DNA from 2 places in the Kocuria gwangalliensis genome. Region 2 is predicted to be linked to the other one. Evidence: predicted binding sites of a transcription regulator. Region 2 holds the regulator's gene; the other holds the start of a gene.
The links. Region 2 encodes LexA, which represses DNA repair genes until DNA is damaged. Its sites were predicted from a motif close to TCGAACANNTGTTCGA; they were not measured.
Positions count from the first base shown of each region.

Region 1: the regulator LexA is predicted to act here: its motif matches at 3,386-3,401, upstream of ruvA (Holliday junction branch migration protein RuvA).

Region 1 is NZ_BAABLN010000033.1:112,358-119,416, forward strand. Features, by position in the region: gene secD (protein translocase subunit SecD) at 1-765, opposite strand, end outside; gene ABEA06_RS10795 (preprotein translocase subunit YajC) at 873-1,400, opposite strand; gene ruvB (Holliday junction branch migration DNA helicase RuvB) at 1,596-2,702, opposite strand; gene ruvA (Holliday junction branch migration protein RuvA) at 2,702-3,346, opposite strand; gene ruvC (crossover junction endodeoxyribonuclease RuvC) at 3,492-4,163, opposite strand; gene ABEA06_RS10815 (YebC/PmpR family DNA-binding transcriptional regulator) at 4,171-4,932, opposite strand; gene ABEA06_RS10820 (type 1 glutamine amidotransferase) at 5,040-5,771, opposite strand; gene ABEA06_RS10825 (MurT ligase domain-containing protein) at 5,782-7,059, opposite strand, start outside.
Region 2 is NZ_BAABLN010000013.1:29,198-36,256, reverse strand. Features, by position in the region: gene hflX (GTPase HflX) at 1-766, shown strand, start outside; gene ABEA06_RS05985 (ATP-dependent DNA helicase) at 769-2,829, shown strand; gene lexA (transcriptional repressor LexA) at 2,895-3,644, opposite strand; gene ABEA06_RS05975 (LysM peptidoglycan-binding domain-containing protein) at 3,951-4,310, shown strand; gene ABEA06_RS05970 (histidinol-phosphate transaminase) at 4,348-5,451, shown strand; gene hisB (imidazoleglycerol-phosphate dehydratase HisB) at 5,568-6,185, shown strand; gene hisH (imidazole glycerol phosphate synthase subunit HisH) at 6,182-6,907, shown strand; gene ABEA06_RS05955 (hypothetical protein) at 6,904-7,059, shown strand, end outside.

The DNA.
Region 1 (7,059 bases), on a different contig from region 2:
GGCGTCGTCGATGTCCGTGCCGGGGATCTCCAACGGGCCAAGAATGTACTTGGTGTTGTTCGCCGGATCGCAGGAAACAATGGCCTTGTCGGGATCCTGCGCCTTGCGTTCCTCCTGGGGTCGCTGCGCGGAACAGTCAAGGGCCTCGAACTCGGTGACGAGCTCGGGTGTCACCCAGTTGGGATCCGAGGAGTCCGTGGGCTCGGCATCCGGTTTGGGAATGTCCTTGAGTGCCGTGCGCTGGTCCTCGGGAGTGGGCGCGCCCTCCGCCGTGGTGATCACGGGCCGGAACGCCATTTGGGCGGAGGTCTGAATCAGGTCACGAGTTTTGGCGGAGGGAACCCCGGGCATGGACACCACAATGTTCGATCCGGACTGCGTGCTGATTTCCGCCTCGGAGACACCCGTGCCGTCCACGCGCTGACGAATGATCTCCACTGCCTGATCGAGTTGCTCCTGGGTGATCTCCTGGCCGTCCTGCGCTTCCTGGAGCTCCGGGGACAGCACCATTTGGGTGCCGCCCTCGAGGTCCAGGGCCAGCTTGGGAGCCCAACCGGTGCGGTCGGTGGTGACCCCGTAGATCAGGATCCCTGCCAGGGCAATGGTGATCACAGCCAGCGCTGCCAGGCCGCGCTTGGCCGCCGTCAGGGCCGTATTCGATCCCGATTTCACCGATCTGGGCGCGCGGGTCGGTGCCGCTTGGGGGGTGAGTTTTTGTGACTCTTCGGGTTCCGACGGGCCCGAAGCGCCCTTACGTGATGCCATGTCTGCCCTTCAACAACGCACGGTTGGTGTGGCCGCCGAGCACGCCGCACCTGGGTCCGGTCATGAGAAACGGGCCGATGCTCTCGGCCCGTGACTCACGCATGTGTTCAGTTGGTGTCGTTATTGCGGCGGTTGTCGCGCCACGTGCCGCTTTGGGTGTCATGTTCCGGGACGTTGTCACCCGCGGCGGGCTCGCCGGGGGCGGTGTCACCGGGCACATCGTGCTCACGCTCGGCCACGTTGTCGCGTGTGTCTCCCGCGGCCGTGGAACCGTGCCCGTCAACGGTGGCGCCCTGGGCAAGTGCGGCGTTCTCGGTGGCGGGATCGTCCAGAACGGTGGTCACGGTCTGGGTGTGCACGGTCACCGAGGTTCCCGGGGAAACCTCCAGGACTGCCTTGTTCTCGTCCCGGTCGATGGACAGAACGGTGCCGTAGAGACCGAAGCTGGTCATCACGCGGGTACCGGGTTCCATGGTCGCCTGCTTGGCCTTGATCTGAGCCTGAGCCTTCTTCTGACGACGCATGGGCAGCCACAACAGCAACACCATCACCACCAGCATGACGGGCAAGAACCATGCGGTTCCGCCGCCTCCTGACTGCTGGGCCTGGGCAAGAAGTTGCGCGGAGAGAATCACGAAGTTCCGTTCTGTAGACGATGTTCACGGCTGAGTGACCGCAGTTACCGGGTGGGTGCACCGCCGCCATCATGGGAATCCGGTCAAGTCTAGGTGATCCAGCTGGTCGCCCGCTGAACCGTGACACGTCCTGAGCTTGCCCCTCCCGTCAGGCGGCCCAGAGCCCGATTCGCGGAGGCGGGATGTGCCAGCCCGTCAGAACGCGGTGGGCTGCTCCTCGTCCGGGGACTCCGTGGCCAGGGCGGTGCGCAGGGCGGGGTCCTTGAAGGCAGCGTGGTCGGGCACGTTGAGACCCAGGTGCTCCCACGCCGCCGCCATGGCAATGCGCCCCCGGGGGGTGCGTCCCAACAACCCTTCGCGCACGAGGAACGGTTCGGCCACGGTTTCAACCGTTTCGGTCTCCTCGCCCACCGCGATGGCCAGCGTGGACAAGCCCACCGGTCCCCCGTTGAACTTGGTGACCAGGGCGGAAAGCACATTGCGGTCCAGGCGGTCCAGTCCCCTGGCATCCACCTCGTACATGTCCAGGGCGGCTCCGGCGGTGCGCGCGTCGATCAGATCCACCCCGTGCACCAGCGCCCAGTCGCGGACGCGGCGCAGCAAACGGTTGGCGATGCGCGGGGTGCCGCGGGACCGCGAGGCCACTTCGTAAAATCCCTCCGAGGTCATGTTCAGATCCAGCAGACCCGCCGAACGCCGCAGCACGAGCTCCAGTTCCGCAACCGAGTAGAACTCCAGGTGACCGGTGAAGCCGAAGCGGTCACGCAGCGGCCCCGGAAGCAGACCGGCGCGCGTGGTCGCGCCCACCAGGGTGAACGGCGGCAGGTCCAACGGGATGGACGTGGCGCCGGCGCCCTTACCGACCACGATGTCCACGCGGAAGTCCTCCATGGCCATGTAGAGCATCTCCTCGGCCGGTCGGGACATGCGGTGGATCTCGTCCAGGAACAGCACCTCGCCGTGGGTCAGTGAGGACAGGATGGCCGCGAGATCCCCGGCGTGTTGAATTGCCGGACCGGACGAGATCCGTAGCGGAACGTCCAGTTCCTGGGCAATGATCATGGCCAGCGTGGTCTTACCCAGCCCCGGGGGCCCCGACATCAGGACGTGGTCCGCGGTGCGCCCACGCAACTTGGAGGCTTCCAGGACGAGGGACAGCTGGGCGCGCACGCGCTTTTGCCCCACGAAGTCGTCCAGGGTACCCGGGCGGAGACTCGCTTCGAGCTGCTGGTCGTCCAGGTCCCCCTCCGCACCGACGAGTCTTTGCTGTCCCTGCGCGGCACCGCGTTCCTCGTAAGCCATCAGGACCGTCCTCGACCATGTGTGTGACTCGTGCCCTTAGCGGTTCCCAGCCAGGACAGGACCGCACGGAGGATCTCGGCCACGTTGCCGGTGTCGGCCAATTCGGGTTGCGTCTCCAGCGCGTCGTCGATGCCGCGGATCGCGTCCTTCTCGCTCCAGCCCAACCCCACGAGGGCGCCCATGACCTGTTCGCGCCACACCTGCACCTGAGGTTGAGTTGCCGCGGTTTCCCGCGGTTCCGGAAGAACGAGCTTGTCCGCCAGTTCCAACACGATACGACGGGCGGATTTGGGGCCGATTCCCGGGACCGCGGTGAAGGCTTTGTCGTCACCGCTCGCAATGGCCCGCCGGGTCTCATCCGGGCCGAGAACCGAGACCGCGGCCAACGCGGTGCGCGGCCCCACACCGGAGACGCCGAGCATCACGGTGAAGACCTCCTTCTCGTCCGCTCCCGCGAAACCAAACAGCAGGGGTGCTTCGTCCTTGCGGGCAATGTAGGCGGTGTGTAAATGCACCGCCGATCCCGTGCGCAGACCCGCCAGGGTGTGCGGACTGGCTTGAATTTCGATCCCGAAACCGGAGACCTCAATGACCGCCTGTGCGGCGCCCACAAAACGCACCTCACCGGACACCGAAGCAATCACAGGGCGGCTCCCGTCATGCGGGATGTCCCCGCCGTTGATTCGAACATGTATACGAACTGCAGCACGGGATCACTCTAACAACTCCCACCGACTCGCACAGCGCGCCCCGCTCTGCCGGGCCGCGTCATCGGCGGAACCCTCCGGGTCAGCGGCGCGGTGACCGGGCGGCCCGGGGGGCCTTGGGTTGCCGAGCTGACGCCTCGGCCTGTTTCCACGCCTGCTGCGCCGGGGTGAGCCCGGAGGCTCGGACGGAGGAGGGCTGAGAACCCGAATGCGTGGACGTCTTGGCCGCCGCATTCATCCCGGCCATGCCGCCGCGCCAGCCGTGGCACACCGCCAGAGCCAGAGCGTCCGCGGCGTCGGCGGGTCGCGGGGGCGCGGCCAACCGGAGAATCCGGACGACCATGCGGTTCACCGACTCCTTGTCCGCGCCGCCGTCCCCGGTGACCGCCGCTTTGACCTCGGACGGGGTGTGCCACGCCACCGGAATCCCACGCCGTGCCGCGGCGGCAATGACCACGCCCGTGGCCTGGGCCGTCCCCACCACGGTGGGCGCGTTGTTCTGGGCGAACACCCGCTCGACCGCCACGACGTCCGGTGCGAACCGATCCATGAGCGCCTCGGCCGCCGTCATGATGGCCAGCACTCGATCCTCGAGGGCTTCGTGCGCCTTGGTGCCGTTGACTTCCACGTGGACGAACGTTCCCGTGCGATTGGCCGCCATGTCCACCACCGCGAAGCCACAACGGGTCAGCCCCGGGTCCACCGCAAGAATGCGCTGTCCCGGGGCCGATCCGCCGTCCGACGTGCGCGCCATGGGGCTCTCAGTCCTCGTCGTCGAGCTCCGCCAGGACGGACTCGGGGATGTCGGCGTTCGAGTAGACGTTCTGCACGTCGTCGAGCTCTTCGACGGCGTCCACGAGCTTAAGGAACTTCTTGGCACCCTCGGAATCAAGATCCACGGTCATGGCGGGACGGAACTGGGGATCGTCGTTGTTGTAGTCCAGTCCGGACGCGTCCAGGGCCTGACGGATCCCGGGCAGGTCGGTGGCGTCACTGACGACCTCGAAGACCTCCGACTCCTCGATGACCTCGTCCGCGCCGGCGTCGAGCACGGCCATCAGAACGTCGTCCTCGGTGAGACCGTCGGTCTTGGCCACCTCGACCACGCCCTTGCGTTCGAAGAGGTAGGCCACGGAACCGGAATCCGCCATGGTCCCACCGTGGCGGGTCACCGCAACACGCACCTCGGAGGCCGCCCGGTTCTTGTTGTCCGTCAAGCACTCGATGTACAGCGCGGTGCCCTGGGGGCCGCGAGCTTCGTACAGGATCTCCGAGTAGTCGATGGTCTCGCCGGTCAGGCCGGCGCCGCGCTTGACCGCGCGATCAATGTTGTCATTGGGCACCGAGTTCTTCTTGGCCTTGGAAACGGCCAGCTCCAGCGCCGGGTTACCGGCGGTGTCCGCACCGCCCATGCGCGCGGCCACCTCAATGCCCTTGATGTATTTGGCGAAGGCCTTGGCGCGCTTGGCGTCGATTGCGGCCTTCTTGTGCTTGGTCGTGGCCCATTTGGAGTGACCTGACATCGAGTTCCTCCTAAGAAGTCTGTGTACCCGGCTCAGCCGGTCCGGGTTTGCGATTTATGCCTTATTTTAGCGATGTACCACGGGGCCTCGAACTCGGCCCTACCTCGCTAACGAGGTCTGGTTCTGGCTACTCCGCGCGCGTGCTCCGCATAGGTGTCGTCCAGCGCGGTGTCCGGGAAGCTGTCCCCGCGGATTTCCACTGCGGTCCGCAACAGGAAGTCGGCCACGGCCGGGTTCTTGGGGAGCAGTGATCCATGCAGGTAACTGCCCAGCACGTTGTGCGTGCGCGCGCCCTCGGTGCCGTCCTGACCGTTGTTACCGGCCCCGCTCGCCACAGTGGCCAAAGGGGCCTGGTCCGGTCCCAGCGTGGTAAGCCCCGAATGGTTCTCATAGCCGATGATCGTGCCGAAGTCCGGGGATTCGGTCACGACATTGCCGATCAGTCGCTCCGGTCCACCCACCGTTTCGAGGTCGAACATGTCGATCCCTCGCAGGGTCTCGCCACTACCGGTGCGGAACTCCCGCCCGAAGAGCTGGTACAGACCGCAGATGACCAGCATGGGCGTACCCGCCGACGCCGCGTCGTGCAGTGCGGGTGCCACGCGGGCGAGGTCCTCGGCCACCCGGAACTGACCCGAGTCCTGCCCACCGCCACCCACGAAGAGGTCTGCGTGGTCCGGCCAGGGGTCACCGGGGTTGTAGTCGTGGACCCGCACCTCGAAGCCGTAGCGTTCGGCGCGGCGCTTAAGGGCCAGGGTGTTGCCCCAGTCCCCGTAGATGTTCATGTCCCGCGGGTAGAGTTGGACGATGTCCAAGGAACCCACTTTGTCCTGATTCATGATCGGCTCCTCAGATCGCGTCCACGTGGGTCATGCCGCCCAGGATCTTCCGCAGGGACAGCATGGCGGTGTAGGTGCAGAACACCCGCATGGGCCGGTCCCCCGCCCCGGCGATGAACTGCTGGAGCGCGGTGTCCAGGTCGGTTTCCACCGATCGGACCGTCACCAGGTCGTAATCCAGGCGCAGGGCCATGTCCCACGCGCGCGCACCGGAGACAATGTCCACGCCGCTGTCGCGCAGGCTGTCGAAATCCACGTCCCACAGCCACGACACGTCACGGCCGTCGGCGTAGGCATCGTTGATCGCGATCATGGTCGCGTAGTCGTCCGCCGATGCGGACGCGAGTGACAACCGGAATCCGGCGGGGTTCTTCACGAGCAGCAATTGCAGGGGTTTACCGTCCACCGTCACGGTTTCACCGCGACCGAAGGCCGGGGTCACCCGCGACAGTTCATCCACGAGGGAGGCAACGTCCGCGCCGTCGCCCAGAACCTGCAGGCTCAGGGCGAGAGCCGCCGCCGCGTTGTACTGGTTGTACACCCCGTAGAGGTCGATGGTTGCCGTGTGGTGTTCGCCGTGCACGTCCAGGTCCACGCTATTGGCCCGCACGGCATTGAGCACCACGCCAGCGCGCGGTCGTGCCACGGAGGGCTGCTCCGAATCCAGCTCGACCGCCTCGGTCCGACGCAGCACGTCGCGCATGTCGTCGTCGGAGGGAAACATGGGCCGCAACGCGTCCGAGAGGCCGAACCATTCAACGGTGGCGTCAGCGGCGACGTCGTCCGCGAGACCGGCGATCCGTGGGTCTTCGCGGTTGAGCACCACGGTTCCGGTGGTCGCCTTGGCGACCTGGCTGAGCATGCGGCGGGTCGTGTCGATCTCGCCGAACCGGTCGAGCTGATCGCGCATCACGTTGAGCAGCAGGGCGTAGCGGGGCTTGACCTGCTTGACGAAGTGCACGGCGTGCGCCTCGTCGAGTTCCAGCACGGCCACGTCCGCGTCGAGGCGACCGAACGCGTTCATCTCGGCCAACAACGACGCCGCCACGCCCCGCACGAAATTCGATCCCGTCCGGTTCGTGAACACGCGCAGGCCCTGTGAACGCAGCAATTGGACGGCCATCTTGGTGGTCGTGGTCTTGCCGTTGGTGCCGCTGATGACCACCACACCGTGCGAGAGTTTGCCGAGTTCTTCGGCCACGAACCCGGGATGCAGCTTTTCCATGACCAGGCCGGGGAAGGCGGAGCCACCGCCGCGCAGGCTTGAGGCCCACCGAACTCCCTGGCC
Region 2 (7,059 bases):
GAAACCGGCCCGTGAAACCAAGCGGCTCAACCGCAAACGCTTCTCGGTGCCGTCCGTGGCCATTGCCGGCTACACCAACGCCGGGAAGTCGTCGCTGCTCAACCGCCTCACGGACGCCGGTGTGCTCGTGGAGAACGCGCTGTTCGCCACGCTGGATCCCACCGTGCGCAAGGCGGAAACGCCGGACGGTATCGGCTACACGCTCTCGGACACCGTGGGTTTTGTGCGTTCGCTGCCCACTCAGTTGGTCGAAGCCTTCCGCTCCACGCTGGAAGAAGTGGCGGACGCGGACGTGATCGTCCACGTGGTGGATGCCTCTCACCCGGACCCCGAGGGTCAACTCAAGGCCGTCCGCGATGTCCTCACGGACGTGGGGGCGACCGACATCCCGGAATTAGTGGCGCTCAACAAGGCAGATGTCGCGGATCCCGTGGTGCTGGGTCGTCTCCTCAACCATGAGAGCCCTTCCGTGGCCGTCTCCGCCCGCACGGGCGAGGGCATCGAGGAGCTCAAACAGCTGATCTCGAGGGCCATTCCCCGTCCGGATCATGAACTGGACCTGCTGATTCCCTACGTCTACGGTGAGGTGGTCTCACGACTGCACGCCCAGGACGCTGAGATCCTCCGAACGGAACACACTGAGGACGGCACCCGCCTGCGCGTGCGCGTGCGGGGGAGCCTCGTGCCGGAACTTGAACCGTACCGGCTCGGAGCGGCGCAATCGGGGGACACCGAAGAATCCGAACCGGGCGCGGAAACCGCATAGGTATGGCAGACCCGTTCATTGACGAGAGCGGGCGGGACATTTCGGACATCCGGCCCGAAACCCTGCCCGGAGCCAAGGACTCCCTCGAGCTCCTGGACGCCGCCGTGACCGCCATGGGCGGGCAACGGCGGGAGGGCCAGCGTTTCATGACCGCCAAGGTGGCCGAGGCGCTGGACTCGGGCAAGCACCTGCTGGTCCAGGCGGGCACGGGCACGGGCAAGTCGCTGGCCTACCTGGTTCCGGTGTTCGAACACGCTCAGACCGCGGACAAACCCGTGATCATCTCCACCGCAACCCTGGCGCTGCAGTCGCAGGTCACGGGCCGTGACGTACCGCGCGTGCTCGATGCGGTCGAGGAACACCTGGCGCACCGGCCCAACGTTGCGCTGCTCAAGGGTCGCTCGAATTACGCGTGCCTGCACAAAATAGGTGGCGGTTACCCCACCGACGACGACGCCGCGCTGTTCAATCTCGCCGATCCGGCCGGTGCCGCTCGGGCCGGGGAGACCGCGGTGGGCAAGTTGGGCCAGCAGGTCAAACGACTGCGGGAATGGGTCGAGTCCACCGAGACCGGTGACCGTGACGACGTGCAGCCCGGTGTCTCCGATGCAGCCTGGCGGCAGGTTTCCGTCACCGCGCGCGAATGTATTGGCCGCAAATGCCCGCTGATCGAGGAATGCTTTGCCGAGAAGGCGCGATTGGCCGCCGGCGAGGCGGACGTGGTGATCACCAACCATGCGTTGTTGGCCATCAACGCCTTCGAGGGTTTGGCCGTGTTGCCCGAACACGACGTGGTGGTCGTGGACGAGGCCCATGAATTGCGGGACCGGGTGACCGGAGCGGTCACGGGCGCGCTGTCCGGTGCGGCCGTGCGAGCCGCAGCCAGCGGCGTGCGCAAACACACCGCCGCCCCGCACGATGATTTGGACAAGGCCGCGGACGCCTTCGACCGCGCCTTCAACGGCGATCCGAACGGACTGCTACCGCGGGGTTTCACCGAGGAGCAGGTCTATGCGGTGCGCGGCGTTCAGGACGCGGCCCGTTCCGGGCTCAGCGCAACCAAGGGCGATTCCAACGCGGAGGACGCCGGACGACATGCCGCGCGTTCCCGGCTGTCGGAACTTCTCGACACCGCCGATCGGATGCTCAGTGCCAATACGGATCACGACGTCCTGTGGATCTCCCGCGTGGGCCGCTGGGACCAGTCCTCCGGATACGTGTCCCCGGATGCGGGGGAGCCGGCAACCCTGAACATTGCTCCGCTCAGTGTGGCCGGCGCCCTTCGCGAAGGACTCTTCGACGGCCGCACGGTCGTGCTGACCTCGGCCACGCTGGCGGTGGGCTCATCGTTCTCATCCGTGGCCGGCGCTCTCGGTCTGCAGGGCGCCGGGTCCCCGCCGTGGCGCGGTGTGGACGTGGGAAGCCCGTTCAATTATCCCAAGCAGGGAATTCTGTACGTGGCCAGGCACCTGCCCAAACCGGGCCGGGGCGTCTCCTCGGACCAGTTGGCGGAACTGGCCGAACTGCTCAAGGCCTCCAACGGCGGCGCCCTGGGGCTGTTCTCGTCCCGCCGCGCGGCCGAAGAAGCCGCTGAAAAACTACGTGAGCTGATCGACACCGACATCCTCTGCCAGGGTGAGGCGTCCCTGCCGTCCCTGGTGAAGGAGTTCACCGACGACCCCACCGCCAGCCTGTTCGGCACCATGAGCCTGTGGCAGGGCGTGGACGTGCCCGGCAACTCATGTCGGTTGGTCGTGATTGACCGCATCCCGTTCCCGCGGCCGGATGACCCCTTGGGAACCGCCCGCACCCGTGCGACCGAACGAGCGGGCGGCAACGGCTTCATGGCCGTGTCAGCAACGCACGCGGCGGTGAAGCTCGCTCAGGGCGCGGGACGCCTCATCCGTTCAAGTAACGACCGCGGCGTGGTGGCGGTCCTGGATTCACGACTGGCGACGGCGCGCTACGGCACCTTCCTGGCCAAGTCCCTGCCGCCGCTGTGGCCCACCGCGGACAAAGCCACGGTCCTGGGCGCCCTGAAGCGGCTGAGCAGTTCACAGTAGTCCTACAGCCTTCACCCGACGGGTTGGTGTCGTCACCGATGACGGTGGGCAAAGACCCCGGTGAATCACAGGGACCGGAAAACCGACACGACCTTGCCCATCACGGTGGCGTGATCACCCAGGATGGGTTCGTACTGCGTGTTCTGGGGCAACAACCACGTGTGTCCGTCGCGTTGGCGGAAGGTCTTCACCGTGGCCTCGTCGTCCAAGAGGGCCGCAACGATCTCACCGTTGACCGCCGTGTTCTGTTGGCGCACCACGACCCAGTCCCCGTCGCAGATGGCGGCGTCGATCATGGAGTCACCCGAGACCTTCAGCATGAACAGGTCACCGTGGCCCACGAACTCGCGCGGCAAGGAGAACACGTCTTCGACCGACTGCTCCGCCGTGATGGGACCACCGGCGGCGATTCGGCCGACCAGGGGCACCGATGCCATGGAGCCGTCAGAGCTGCTCGCGGGCAGCTGATTGATGTTGTGCACCGAGCCGGTGGGGGACGTTGAAGCCCGTTCCGCGGTGTGGGGCTCACCCAGTTCACGGGCCAGTTCGGTCTCGGAGAGTGGACGAAGAACTTCCATGGCGCGGGGGCGCCTTGGATCCCTGCGGATGTACCCCAGCTTCTCCAATTGACCCAGTTGGTGGGTCACGCTGGACAGCGATGCCAGGCCCACGACGTCGCCGATTTCGCGCATGGACGGGGGATAACCGCGCTCACCGATGGAACGCTGCACCGCGCTGAGGATGGTGCGCTGGCGAGCGGTCAGTGGCCGCTGCGAACGCGGGGACTCCGAACCGGAGGGGGAAGGTGTGCTCACGAGTTGGGTCCTTTCACCGTGTGTCCACCGCGGGATCAACCGCGAGGGATGCCGTACTCGCCGAGCTCGATCCGGGCGCTTATGCGTGTCGGAAGTGTTCGATCAACTAGTACGGGCGTTGCTTAAAGACTAGTGCCCCCGGAGTGAGGACTCAAACACATGTTCGATTTTTCCCTCGACAAGGTTCGTACACCCGTGCTAGAACTTAACTCCGGTATTCGAAAACGTGTTCTAACACCGGGAAAAGGGTTCGAACACCCTGCCGCCTTATCCCGCGGTTACCGGAGAGATCACCAGGAGGTTGCCATGACCACACGCATCTTGCCCACCAGCGCTCGCAGCATTGCTCGAGCACCCAAGCTCAATCTCACCCGCCGAGGGCGGTTCGTCTTCATTGGGGTACCGCTCATTACGGGTGCCGCGGCGCTGCTGGTGGTCGCGGTCATTTTCTTGCTGCCCACCACGGTTCAGGCCAACAGCGAGCCCGTGGGTGACCCGGTGACCCATACCGTGAGCGTTCAACCCGACCAGTCACTGTGGGAGATCGCGTACGCGGCTGATCCCCAGCGCGACACCCGTGAAGTCATGGACGACATCGTGGAGCTCAATGGATTGGCGTCCTCGGAGATCTCCGCCGGCCAACTGCTGGAGGTCCCCGCACGCTGAATCGTGCGAAGGCACCCCCGGCGCTTAAGCTAGGGGAGTGAGCCAAAATCTCGATCGTTTAGAAGCCCTGCCCTTGCGTGAGAATTTACGGGGCATGTCCCCGTACGGTGCCCCCCAACTCGATGTTGCGGTGGCACTCAACACCAACGAGAACACTCACCCCGTTCCGCAACCGGTGGTGGATGCCATTTCGGAGCGCGTGTCTCAGGCCGCCGGGCAGCTCAATCGCTACCCGGATCGGGAGTTCACGGAACTGCGCACCGCGCTCGCCGGTTATCTGGGCCACGGTCTAGGGGCTGAAAACCTCTGGGCCGCCAACGGGTCCAATGAGATCCTGCAGCAAATCCTGCAGGCCTTCGGGGGTCCCGGCCGTTCGGTTCTCACGTTCGTCCCAACCTACTCGATGTACCCGCTGCTGGCCTCCGGGACCGGTACCGAGTTCATCGCGGGCCGGCGCGCAGAAGATTTCACGTTGTCGGCCGAGTCCGCCGCAGCGCAGGTTCGCGAGCACACGCCGAACGTGGTATTCCTGTGTTCACCCAATAACCCCACCGGCACCGCGCTGGGTTTGGACGTGGTTCGGGCCGTGTACGAGGCCGCTGCGGAATCCGATTCCATGGTCATTGTGGACGAGGCCTACGCGGAATTCGCCCGGTTCGGCACACCGTCTGCGTTGACCCTGCTCGAAGGCCGCCCTCGGCTGATTGTCACTCGCACCATGAGCAAGGCCTTTGCCCTGGCCGGGGCCCGACTGGGCTACTTCGCCGCGGCCCCCGAGGTCACGGATGCCATTCGCCTGGTGCGGTTGCCCTATCACCTCTCCGCCGTCAGCCAGGCCACGGCCTTGGCGGCCCTCGAACACAAGGACGTCCTGCTCAGCACGGTGGAAGACATCAAGATGCAACGGGACCGCATTGTGGACGATCTCAAACGCCTGGGTCTCGCACCCGCGGAGTCCGATTCCAACTTCGTGTTTTACGGCGGCATGGCAGACGCGCAACGGATGTGGCAGCACCTCCTGGATCACGGGGTGCTGGTGCGCGACGTCGGAATCCCCGGCCACCTGCGGGTGACCGCGGGCACCGAGGATGAGACCACCGCGTTCCTGACCGCCGTGGAGAGCTACCTCCAATCCGCGTGAGCCGCGGGTCGGGCCTCCGACGGTCACCGGGCGGGCGGGTCGGGCCCGCCCAGTAGACTGGATATCGCCGCTGTTTCCGGCGGGCACTTGCAGAAATCGAGGAGTCACACCCCGTTATGTCCCCAACCAACTCACCTCGTACGGCCGTGGTGGAACGCGTGACCAGTGAATCCACGGTGCGCGTGGAACTCAACCTGGACGGCACCGGTCAGTCCACCATCGAGACCACGGTGCCCTTCTACAACCACATGTTGACGGCGCTGTCCAAGCACTCCCTGATCGACCTCAACGTGCAGGCCCACGGGGACACCGACATCGACGTGCACCACACGGTCGAGGACACCGCCATTGTGCTGGGCGATGCCTTCCTGCAAGCACTCGGTGACAAGAGGGGCATCCGTCGTTTCGGTCACGCCACCATCCCCCTGGACGAGGCACTGGCTTCGGCGGTCGTGGACGTCTCGGGTCGCCCGTACGTGGTGCACACCGGCGAGCCGGAGGGTCAGCAGTACCACTTGATCGGCGGGCACTTCACCGGCTCCATGACCCGCCACGTCTTCGAGTCCTTCGCCTATCACGCCCAGTTGTGCCTGCACATCGACGTCATTCGCGGCCGGGACCCGCATCACATCGTGGAAGCGCAGTTCAAGGCACTGGCCCGCGCGCTGCGCGAGGCCGTGGAACCCGATGCCCGCATGGCCGACGCCATTCCGTCCACCAAGGGGGCCTTGTGAATCCCGAGAACGACCAGGTGACCGACTCCGAGCAGGCCCCGTGCGTCGTCGTTCTCGATTACGGCGCCGGCAATGTGCATTCCGCCGTGCGAGCGCTCGAAGCCGCGGGAGCGAGGGTCAAACTCAGTGCGGACCCGGAGGACGTCATGGACGCCGACGGGCTCGTGGTCCCGGGCGTGGGTGCGTTCGCGGCCGTGATGGCCGGATTGCGGTCGGTCCAGGCTCCCCGGCTCATCGACCGTCGCTTGAGCGGTGGCCGTCCCGTCCTGGGTATTTGCGTGGGATTGCAGGTCATGTTCGATGAGGGTGTCGAACACGGTGAGCGCTCGGAAGGCCTGGCCCAGTGGCCCGGAACCGTGGAACGGTTGAACGCACCCGTGGTTCCCCACATGGGATGGAACACCGTGGAACCGCCGGAGGATTCGGTGCTCTTCAAGGGCATCGAGGACGAACGGTTCTACTTCGTGCACTCCTACGGTGTGCAGGATTGGAATTTCGATCAGACGATCGACCGCATGAGGGCACCCGGGGTCACGTGGTCCGAGCACGGTGGCCCGTTCGTGGCCGCGGTGGAGAACGGTGCGTTGAGTGCCACGCAGTTCCACCCGGAGAAGTCCTCGGCCGCGGGCATCGCGCTGCTGCGCAACTGGCTTGGCACACTGCCCCGGACCGGTCGCATGGGCGAACGCATGCCCGTGCGCGGCGTGGAGGTCGAGAAGTGACCTATTCCATGCTGACCATGGTGCTGGGCGCGTTCTTCGTGGGCGGTGCCATTTCTTTCAAACAGCAGAAGAAGCCCCTCTGGTCCGTGCTGCTGCTGGCGACCATTGCTCTGGCGCTGGTCGGTTACGGCGCGTATTCCTGGGTCACCTCC